Regions from separate parts of the Arthrobacter sp. FW306-2-2C-D06B genome, predicted to be linked through region 1. Evidence: riboswitches for the same ligand, from Rfam matches in the RefSeq annotation. Region 1 holds a riboswitch; the other holds the start of a gene.

Region 1 (4,412 bases):
CAGGAGTTCCAGCGCGGTGTCGGTCAAAGTTCATGTGCCGGACACATAAGCGCATGCTGGTTAAAACAGAACATCCCCGCTGGCGGACCAGCAGGGATGTTCCAGTGAAGCTATGTAGCCGGAGCTATTTAGCCACCAACGCGGATGAAGACCGGGCCGGAGCCAACGTTCACGCTGTAAAGGGCGGTGGTGCCGCCGTTCCAGCCGCCGTGGACTGCCATGCCGTTGCCGACATAAACGGCGATGTGGGCCATGCCCATGCCACCGTTCTGGTAGTAGACCAGGTCGCCCGGCTGCGCTTCAGCAGCGCTGACCGTGCGGCCAAGGGAGAGGTAGTCTGCCGGCCAGCCGTGGAAGTTGATCCCCACGGCGGCCAGGGAGTTCGAAGCCAGGGCGGTGCAGTCCTGGGCAACGCCAAGCTGTGCGTAAGCTGCGGCAGCAATTGCTGCGCCCTTGCCGCTGGCAACTTTCGTGGCGGGTGAAACAGCTGCGGTGACGGAGAGCGTCGAGGAGCCGGTAGCGGTACCCGTCGCAGCCTTCGTGGCCGGAGCAGCTTCCTGCGTGGCAACCGGAGCTGCGACAACCGGAGCAGCTTCGGTGGAGACCGCCGGGCGCTCGTACTTGATGGCCACGGAGGAGTCGGCCGAAATGCTGGCTTGGGCGATCGACTGGACTTCCAGTGCGGAGGTCGAAGTGGACTCGCGGGGGACGTTGATTTCTGCAGCGTTTGCTGCGATACCGCTAGTAAGCACCAGACCGGAAGCAGCTGCGATAACCGCTGCCTGACGGCCTACGCCGCCGGCGTTGCTGCCGACAGTCTTAGCGATAACGGCAAGCGAGTTGGTCTTGGTGACCGCGGCACGGTGGCGCGCAACAGTAGAGCGTGAAGACACGTTAAGAGGCCTCTCCCTATGCCCGCGAGGTAAGCTGTCGGATTCGGATGGGAGTCATCCGGCCACACTTCTCCCTCTCGGAAGTTGTGCGACTTAACCCCAAGGCCATCGGTGAAGATGACCAAAAGTTGGGTCCCCCGCCTCTGCCAGACGATGTTTTGCGAACGGAACCTCGAGCAGTGGCAGAGCTAGGCAATCCACTCGAGTGCATCAACTCTCTAAAAGTTGATGCGTCTTAGACGGTACATGAGTTTTGGCTGAATGTCACATTCAGGTCACGGAGCGTGACAAGCATGCGAGAGGCTTCCATCGGATTGGCTACAGCCAGCCCAAGGGGTCAACGACGTCGCCGTTGACCATGACTTCAAAATGGAGGTGGCAGCCCGTGGAGGCGCCGGTGGTGCCGCTCAGTGCGATGACATCGCCCCGGCTGACCGTCTGGCCCACCTGGACGTTGAAGGACGACAAATGGTTGTACGTGGTTTCCAGGCCGTTGCCGTGGTCCACCACAACGCGGTTTCCGCCGCCGTACGGATGCCAGCCGGCGAAAGTGACCTTGCCGGCCGCGGCAGCATGGACCTGGGTGCCGCACTGGGCCACGAAGTCCTGGCCTCGGTGGAACTCCCCCAAACCGCCCGTGATGGGATTCACGCGGTAGCCGAAAGGCGAGGCCGTTGCCAGGGTGTCCAGAGGCGCCCCCAGGGTGCCCTTGGAGGAAGACGTCTTGATAGTGCCGACGGACTGCGCACTCAGGAGCTGCTTGAGCTTGCCGTCCGGATCTGCCGTGGTGGAAACCGCAGCACGGCTGAAGTCGATCGTGGCGCTTGCCGCGGCGGGAATCTCAGGCTGGGTGCCCACTGCCAAGGCGGTCTGGTTCGACTCGGGCGTGGCCGTCATGGCGCCGGCGCCCGGCATGGCGACCGTCAGGATGAGGCCAGTAGCGGCAAGGGCCACTCCGGCCTTCTGCCCTGCTCCGCTCGCGGCGGCAAACTCGGCCATCTGCCGCAAAGGACCCTTGCGGCGGCGTAGTTCGCGATGGGGATCGCGGGGCCGCTCGTGCTCGACGGCGCTTATGCTCCGCAGCTCAGCAGTAGGACCGGACGCGCGCCTGCGGCCCCTGGTGTTCTGCGTGGTCAAGGTTTTCCTCTCTGGCAAGCCTGCGAAGTTAGCTGTCGGATTCGGGCCAGAGAGATCGTGGACCCGGTCCGCGCGAAGGGCGCGAAGCGCAAGCTCCCCGGTGGGGCCTTGCGCTGTTCGCACTTCAGCTGCGGACTTCACCCCAAGGCCGTCTTTCGACAGCCGATGGTGGTTCCTCCGCTTCTGCCAGTGAATGGACTAATCCACCTGATCCGCTGGCAGAACTCGGCTTCGGATCAGGTAACGCTTTGGTATCGGCGCCAATATTTAACTATAGGGGATTAAGCCCCCGCAGTAATAATTTCGTTATCTTTGCCGGCTGCCTCGCCTGGCCGGCTAGGAGATCGTGACAAACACGTGCGACGCAACCTCAGGCGGCAGCTCCAGCGCGCCGTCGATATCGGGCACCCGAACGGAGATGTACTCCCCCACGCGCTCCAGGGAGACCCTGGCGCCGGGGCGGATTCCGCCCTCGTCCAGCTGCACCAGAAGTTCGGGCTCCACCTGGATCGGTTCAGCCAGTCGACTGACGGTGACCCTGTTTTCAGGTGAGTATTCGTTCATCGCGTCAAGAAGATTGACCACGCCATCCGTAAAGGCGTGGGACGCGACTCCCCCCAGCGCTTCGAGTCCGGGAATGGGGTTGCCGTAAGGCGATTCCGTGGGGTGGTCCAGCAGTTCATAGAGCCGCCGTTCCACGCGCTCACTCATGACATGCTCCCAGCGGCATGCTTCATCGTGGACGTAGGCCCAGTCCAGTCCAATCACATCTGCCAGGAGCCGTTCGGCGAGCCGGTGCTTGCGCATGACCTCGGTGGCGCGTTTCCGGCCCGTTTCAGTCAGCTCAAGGTGCCTGTCGTTGGACACAATCACCAGACCGTCGCGCTCCATGCGTCCGATCGTCTGGGAAACGGTGGGGCCGGAGTGCCGCAAGCGCTCGGCGATGCGTGCGCGAAGAGCCACGATGTTCTCTTCTTCAAGCTCCAAAATGGTCCGAAGATACATCTCAGTGGTATCGATCAGATCCGTCATCCAGCTCAGCTCCTCGAGCGCAGTATCTTGCGTATTTTCGCCAGCTCCAAGCTTAGCTTATTTGGAATTACTCCGGATAATTCCGGCGCTTCTCCAGCGCCAGCCGAACAAGTGCTTTCCACGTGGCGGACTATGACAGCTTCGGTTCTGCCCCCGCCTGCGGCGTCAGGCAGAATTGGGGAGTCGAAGGGGCAGCTTGCCACCTGCCACGACCCATCTAGGCCGCTACTTCACCATTGGAGCATCCCGTGAGCGACAACAGCATCACTATCCCCGCCGATTTGCTGCCCAAGGACGGCCGCTTCGGCGCCGGGCCCTCCAAGGTCCGCCCGGAGCAGATCGAGGCCCTCTCCGCCGCCTCGACGACGATCCTCGGCACCTCCCACCGCCAGGCACCCGTCAAGAACCTGGTGGGCTCCGTCCGCGAGGGACTGAGCCAGTTCTTCCGTGCACCCGAGGGCTACGAGGTGATCCTCGGCGTCGGAGGCTCCACCGCGTTCTGGGACGTCGCCAGCTTCGGCCTGGTCGATAAGAAGGCCCAGCACCTCTCCTTCGGTGAGTTCGGTTCCAAGTTCGCTTCGGCAACCAACAAGGCACCTTTCCTTGAAGCATCGTCCATCATCAAGTCCGAGCCTGGTACCCGGCCGGTGTCCCAGGCCGAAGCAGGCGTGGACGTCTACGCATGGCCGCAGAACGAAACGTCGACGGGCGTGGCCGCGCCGGTCAAGCGGGTTCAAGGCAGCGACGACGGTGCGCTGGTCCTGGTGGATGCGACGTCCGCAGCCGGCGGCCTGGATGTCGATGTTGCCGAAGCTGACGTCTACTACTTCGCCCCGCAAAAGAACTTTGCGTCCGACGGCGGCCTGTGGCTCGGCCTCTTCTCCCCCGCCGCACTGGAGCGCGCCGCCCGCATCAAGGCAAGCGGACGCTGGATCCCCGATTTCCTCGATCTGCAGACGGCTATCGACAACTCGAAGCTCAACCAGACCTACAACACGCCGTCCCTGTCCACCTTGGTGACGTTGGACGCCCAGGTCCAGTGGCTGAACAAGAATGGCGGCCTGGACTTCGCTTCCGGACGCACCGCGGACTCCGCAGGCCGGATCTACGACTGGGCAGAGGCCTCCGAGTACGCCACCCCGTTCGTCGCGAACGCCGAGGACCGCTCCAATGTCATTGCCACGATCGATTTCGACGACTCGATCGATGCCGCAGCCATCGCCAAGGTGCTGCGCGCCAACGGGATCGTGGACACGGAGCCGTACCGCAAGCTGGGCCGCAACCAACTGCGCATCGCCACCTTCGTTGCCATCGAGCCGGACGACGTCACTGCATTGCTCGCCAGCATCG
Region 2 (4,412 bases), 320 kb from region 1:
GCCAACCACCCGCCCATGATCCACACGGTGCGCGGAGCAGGCTACGTCATCAAGCCTGCCGAATAGCCGGGGTCCGAATGTCCGCACTCTCGGGTATCCCCCGCCAGACCGACCACAGCTGGTTCAATCCTTCAACCTGGCACTTGCGCACGCGCTTGATCCTTCTCTCCATGGCTCTCCTCGTGGCCATCTGCGGTGCCGTCGGTGTGGTCAGCTATGCCTCCATGGATGTGTTCCTCACGAAGCAGCTGGACCAACAACTGGCGCAGGCCTCCCACGGCCGCCCGCCGCAAGGCAACCCCGGCGGTCGTCCGGATCCCTTGGATCCCCGGGGCCAGAGCATCGGCACACTGAATGCCCGCATTCTTGCCGGTCAGGTGAGCAGCGACGCAGGATTCTTGTCCTCCGATGCGACCCGTGCGCCGTTGTCGCCCAGCGATGCTCGAATCCTGTCGGCGCTCCCCTCCGATGGCCGCCCGGTTGATCGCACCCTGTCCAATGGCGGCTACCGGCTCGTGGCCACCGAAACCCCTTACGGCGATGTTGTCATCACAGGGCTGCCACTCGCCTCGAAAGAGGACACCGAGGCCTCGCTCGTCTGGACCATGGTGCTCGTGTCCTTGGGCGGGCTGATCCTGATCGGACTGGCCGGAACCGTGCTCATCCGCCGCACCATGCGCCCCCTGGAGCAACTCTCCGACGTCGCCACGAAGGTGTCGAAACTTCCGCTCGACGCCGGTGAGGTGGCACTCGCTGTGCGCGTACCGGCGTCGGCGGCCCACCCGAGCACGGAAGTGGGAAGCGTCGGCCATGCTTTGAACTTGATGTTGGACAACGTGTCCAGCGCCCTCGAGGCGCGCCAGCAAAGCGAAACAAAGGTGCGCCAGTTCGTGGCCGACGCTTCCCACGAACTGCGCACGCCGCTGACCGCGATCCGCGGCTATACCGAGCTCTTGCGCATGACCGAGACGTTCACCGAGGACGGGCGCAAGTCGCTGGGCCGGGTGCAGAGCCAGTCAGAACGAATGACCACCCTGGTGGAGGACCTCCTTCTGCTGGCCCGGCTGGACGAAGGGAAGGCCCCCGAGTTCACCGAGGTGGACCTCACACAGTTGGTGATCGAGACCGTCAGCGACGAGAAAGTCATGGCCCCAGAGCACATCTGGCAGCTCAAGCTCCCGGACGAGCCCCTGACGGTCCGCGGCGACGCCACTCAACTCCATCAGGTTTTGGCGAATCTGCTCTCCAACGCCCGCAAGCACACGGAGGCGGGAACCACCGTGGTCACGGGCGTCATGCGTTCCGCCGACGGCAGCGCCGTGGTCACCGTGACCGACAACGGGCCAGGCATCGCGCCTGAATTCCAGGGCAGGATCTTCTCCCGCTTTGCCCGTGCCGACGCCGCCCGCTCCGGTTCCGAGGGCACGTCCGGGCTCGGCCTGTCGATCGTGGAATCCATTGTCCAGGCGCACGGCGGCACGGTCGAAGTGGCGTCGCGGCCCGGCCGAACGGAGTTCGCGGTGCGGCTTCCGGCGCTCCGGACCGCCACGGCCTGAAAGGCGGCCCTGGAGTCACGACGCAGGTGCGCGGGAGCGCAAGTCGACGCACCGGCGTCGTGACCTCCGTTACCTAAACGTGACTTAAGTAAGATCCTCCTGTACCGTCGAATGGGTGCGCTGGATAATTCCGGCCACCGCCGGGTAGGCGCCGAGCTCTGCCCCTCCCCGGTGCCCAACAGTCCAGGCAGAGACGGGGGACCCAGGTCTCCGGGCAAGCGCTCATGTTGAGCCAGCCCTAGGGGTGAAGCCGTACCGCCACGATTCCCTGTGGCTACGGCCGGATGACCTCATCCGAATCCGACAGCTAACTCCGCAGGCGTCGAGAGGCAAACACCATGTCTGATTCCAGGAATCAGTCGCGCCCTGTTGCGCGCCACCGCGGCGAACCTGCCCGGAATATCAAGTCACGTTCCACGCTGAGGCGAGCCGCCTCGAACCTCGGCACCGGCCAGCGCATGGCGGTTGTTGCCAGCGTCGTTGCCGTGTTCCTTGGCGCAGGTGCCGCCACCCAGGCCGCCGGACAAGCCATTAATGCCCAGGACATGAGCCGCACGTCCGAATCCCGCACGACGGATCACTCAGCCCCGCCGTCGGCGAGCGCGAGCGCAAGCCCCAAGCCGAGCGCCGCGGCGACACCGAGCCAGGCACTCGCCCCCGCTCCGGCCGCCGTCGCGCCCCAGGCCGCCGCACCGGCCGCACCCGTGGCACCCCCCGCCCCCGTTGCACCTCCTGCTCCGGCGGCCCCGGCCGCACCCGTCGCCGTTGATGATCCCTCCGGCGCCCAGGCCTATGCCGCAAGCATCCTTCCCTCCTACGGTTGGGGACAGGGCGAGATGTCAGCCCTGATCACCTTGTGGAACAAGGAATCGGATTGGCGCACCACTGCCACCAACGCTTCCAGTGGGGCTTATGGGATCGGGCAGTCGCTGCCGGCCGAAAAGATGGCCTCCGAAGGCGCCGACTGGCAGACCAACTACCAGACGCAGATCCGCTGGGGCCTGAACTACATCAAGGAACGCTACGGATCGCCGTCGGCGGCTTGGTCCTTCCACTTGGCCCACAACTGGTACTAAGCCAACAGCCACGCACAAGATACGTTGAGGTCCGTCCCTTCAGGGGGCGGACCTCTGCGTTTTTTGACGAGGCAGGTGGTTCGCCACGCCGGTCATGCATCCACAGCCACGTCACAGGTTCCGCCTAAAGCCTTCATATTCTGCAACGGCACTCTGGATACATGACGCTCATCGAATCCACCTCCGGAACCCTGAAGGACACCGCGGTGGTGCCGCCGGGCATCCCCATCCAACGCAGCACGGTGCGGCGTGCCCCCGTGGACACCCACACTGCCATCCCGGTCCTCGATGTCACCATCCCCGTCTTCAACGAGGAACGCGACCTCGAAGAGTGCCTGCGCAGGCTTCACGGCCATTTGCGCGAATCCTTCCCGCATGGCTTCCGCATCACCGTGGCGGACAACGCGAGCACTGACAGCACCTTGAAGATCGCGGAGCGCGTGGCCAGGGAACTGCCTGAGCTCGCGGTTGTCCATCTTGAGGAGAAGGGACGCGGCAACGCCCTGCGCAAGGTGTGGCTCGCGTCACCGTCGCCGGTTCTGGCTTACATGGACGTGGATCTTTCCACCGATCTCGCGGCGCTGGCGCCCCTTTTGGCGCCGCTGATCTCCGGTCATTCGGACCTCGCCATTGGCACACGGCTGACGCGCAACTCACGGGTTGTCCGCGGCCCCAAGCGCGAGTTCATTTCGCGCAGCTACAACCTGATGCTGCACTCGTTCATGGGCGCCCGCTTCAGCGATGCCCAGTGCGGCTTCAAAGCGATCCGGGCGGATGTCGCACAGCAGATCCTGCCGCACACCTTGGACAACTCGTGGTTCTTCGACACTGAGCTCCTGGTCCTCGCCGAACGCTGCGGCCTCCGGGTCCACGAGGTTCCCGTTGACTGGATCGACGATCCCGATTCAAGCGTCGACGTGGTGCGCACCGCCTTGGCCGACGTCCGCGGCATGGTCCGGCTCACCCGGGATCTCGTCTCGGGCCGCATCCCCATTCCGGAACTGCGCGCAGCACTTGCGCGCGGGCCGCTCCCGGCGTCGTCCCGCACCGCCGAGCAGAACCCGCGCAGCAGCCTTTTCGGGCAACTCGTCCGGTTCGCCGCAATCGGCGCTGCGTCCACCCTCGCCTATGTGCTCATCTTCCTTTTTTGCCGCGGCTTCATGGACCCGCAGCTGGCCAACTTCCTGGCGCTGCTCGTCACGGCCATCGCCAACACCGGTGCCAACCGGCGCTTCACCTTCGGCATCCAGGGCGGCAATCCCGTACGGCACCACTTCGAGGGTTTGATCGTCTTCGGGATCGGCCTCGCGCTTACCTCCGGGGCACTCGCCTTGGTGCACAGTACGACGACGCCGGACCGCTGGGGCGAGCTCGTCACGGTAGTTGCGGCGAACCTCGCCGCCACCGCGGTCCGCTTCCTCCTGTTCCGGCTTTGGGTCTTCCGACAGCCTGCCGCGCAGGCGACTGCACCCACCACACAAGCCACATCGCGCACAGAAACGGCAGCATCATGACCTCCACGATTACTCCCGCAAGCACAGGACCGGCCGGACCCGACTCGCCCGCCGCCGTCGGAACTACCCAGTCGCCCCAGGGCCGTCGCTCGACAGGCCCATCAACCTCCGATGCCACGCCCCATTGGACGCGATACGCCTTTGGCCGGCAGCCCCGTTGGGTGCGGCCATCCGCCGCCGGGCTCCTCGTAGCCACCGCCTTCCTGTATCTCTGGAACCTCGCGGCCACCGGCTACGGAAACTCCTTCTACGCCGCGGCCATCCAG

Evidence for each region. A riboswitch is a leader RNA that binds a small molecule or an ion and turns the genes downstream of it on or off. The one in region 1 is predicted to bind cyclic di-AMP.
Region 2: it holds a riboswitch for cyclic di-AMP, as region 1 does, so the genes downstream of both, LFT47_RS02980 (hypothetical protein) here and LFT47_RS04490 (M23 family metallopeptidase) in region 1, are expected to answer to the same signal.

What each region holds. Positions count from the first base shown of each region.
Region 1 covers NZ_CP084560.1:911,209-915,620, reverse strand. The annotation lists gene LFT47_RS04495 (NlpC/P60 family protein) at 129-893, opposite strand; cyclic di-AMP (ydaO/yuaA leader) riboswitch at 899-1,066, opposite strand; gene LFT47_RS04490 (M23 family metallopeptidase) at 1,212-2,030, opposite strand; cyclic di-AMP (ydaO/yuaA leader) riboswitch at 2,033-2,240, opposite strand; gene LFT47_RS04485 (metal-dependent transcriptional regulator) at 2,367-3,062, opposite strand; gene serC (phosphoserine transaminase) at 3,311-4,412, shown strand, end outside.
Region 2 covers NZ_CP084560.1:586,283-590,694, reverse strand. The annotation lists gene LFT47_RS02990 (response regulator transcription factor) at 1-66, shown strand, start outside; gene LFT47_RS02985 (sensor histidine kinase) at 78-1,556, shown strand; cyclic di-AMP (ydaO/yuaA leader) riboswitch at 1,719-1,892, shown strand; gene LFT47_RS02980 (hypothetical protein) at 1,895-2,632, shown strand; gene LFT47_RS02975 (glycosyltransferase) at 2,794-4,146, shown strand; gene LFT47_RS02970 (ArnT family glycosyltransferase) at 4,143-4,412, shown strand, end outside.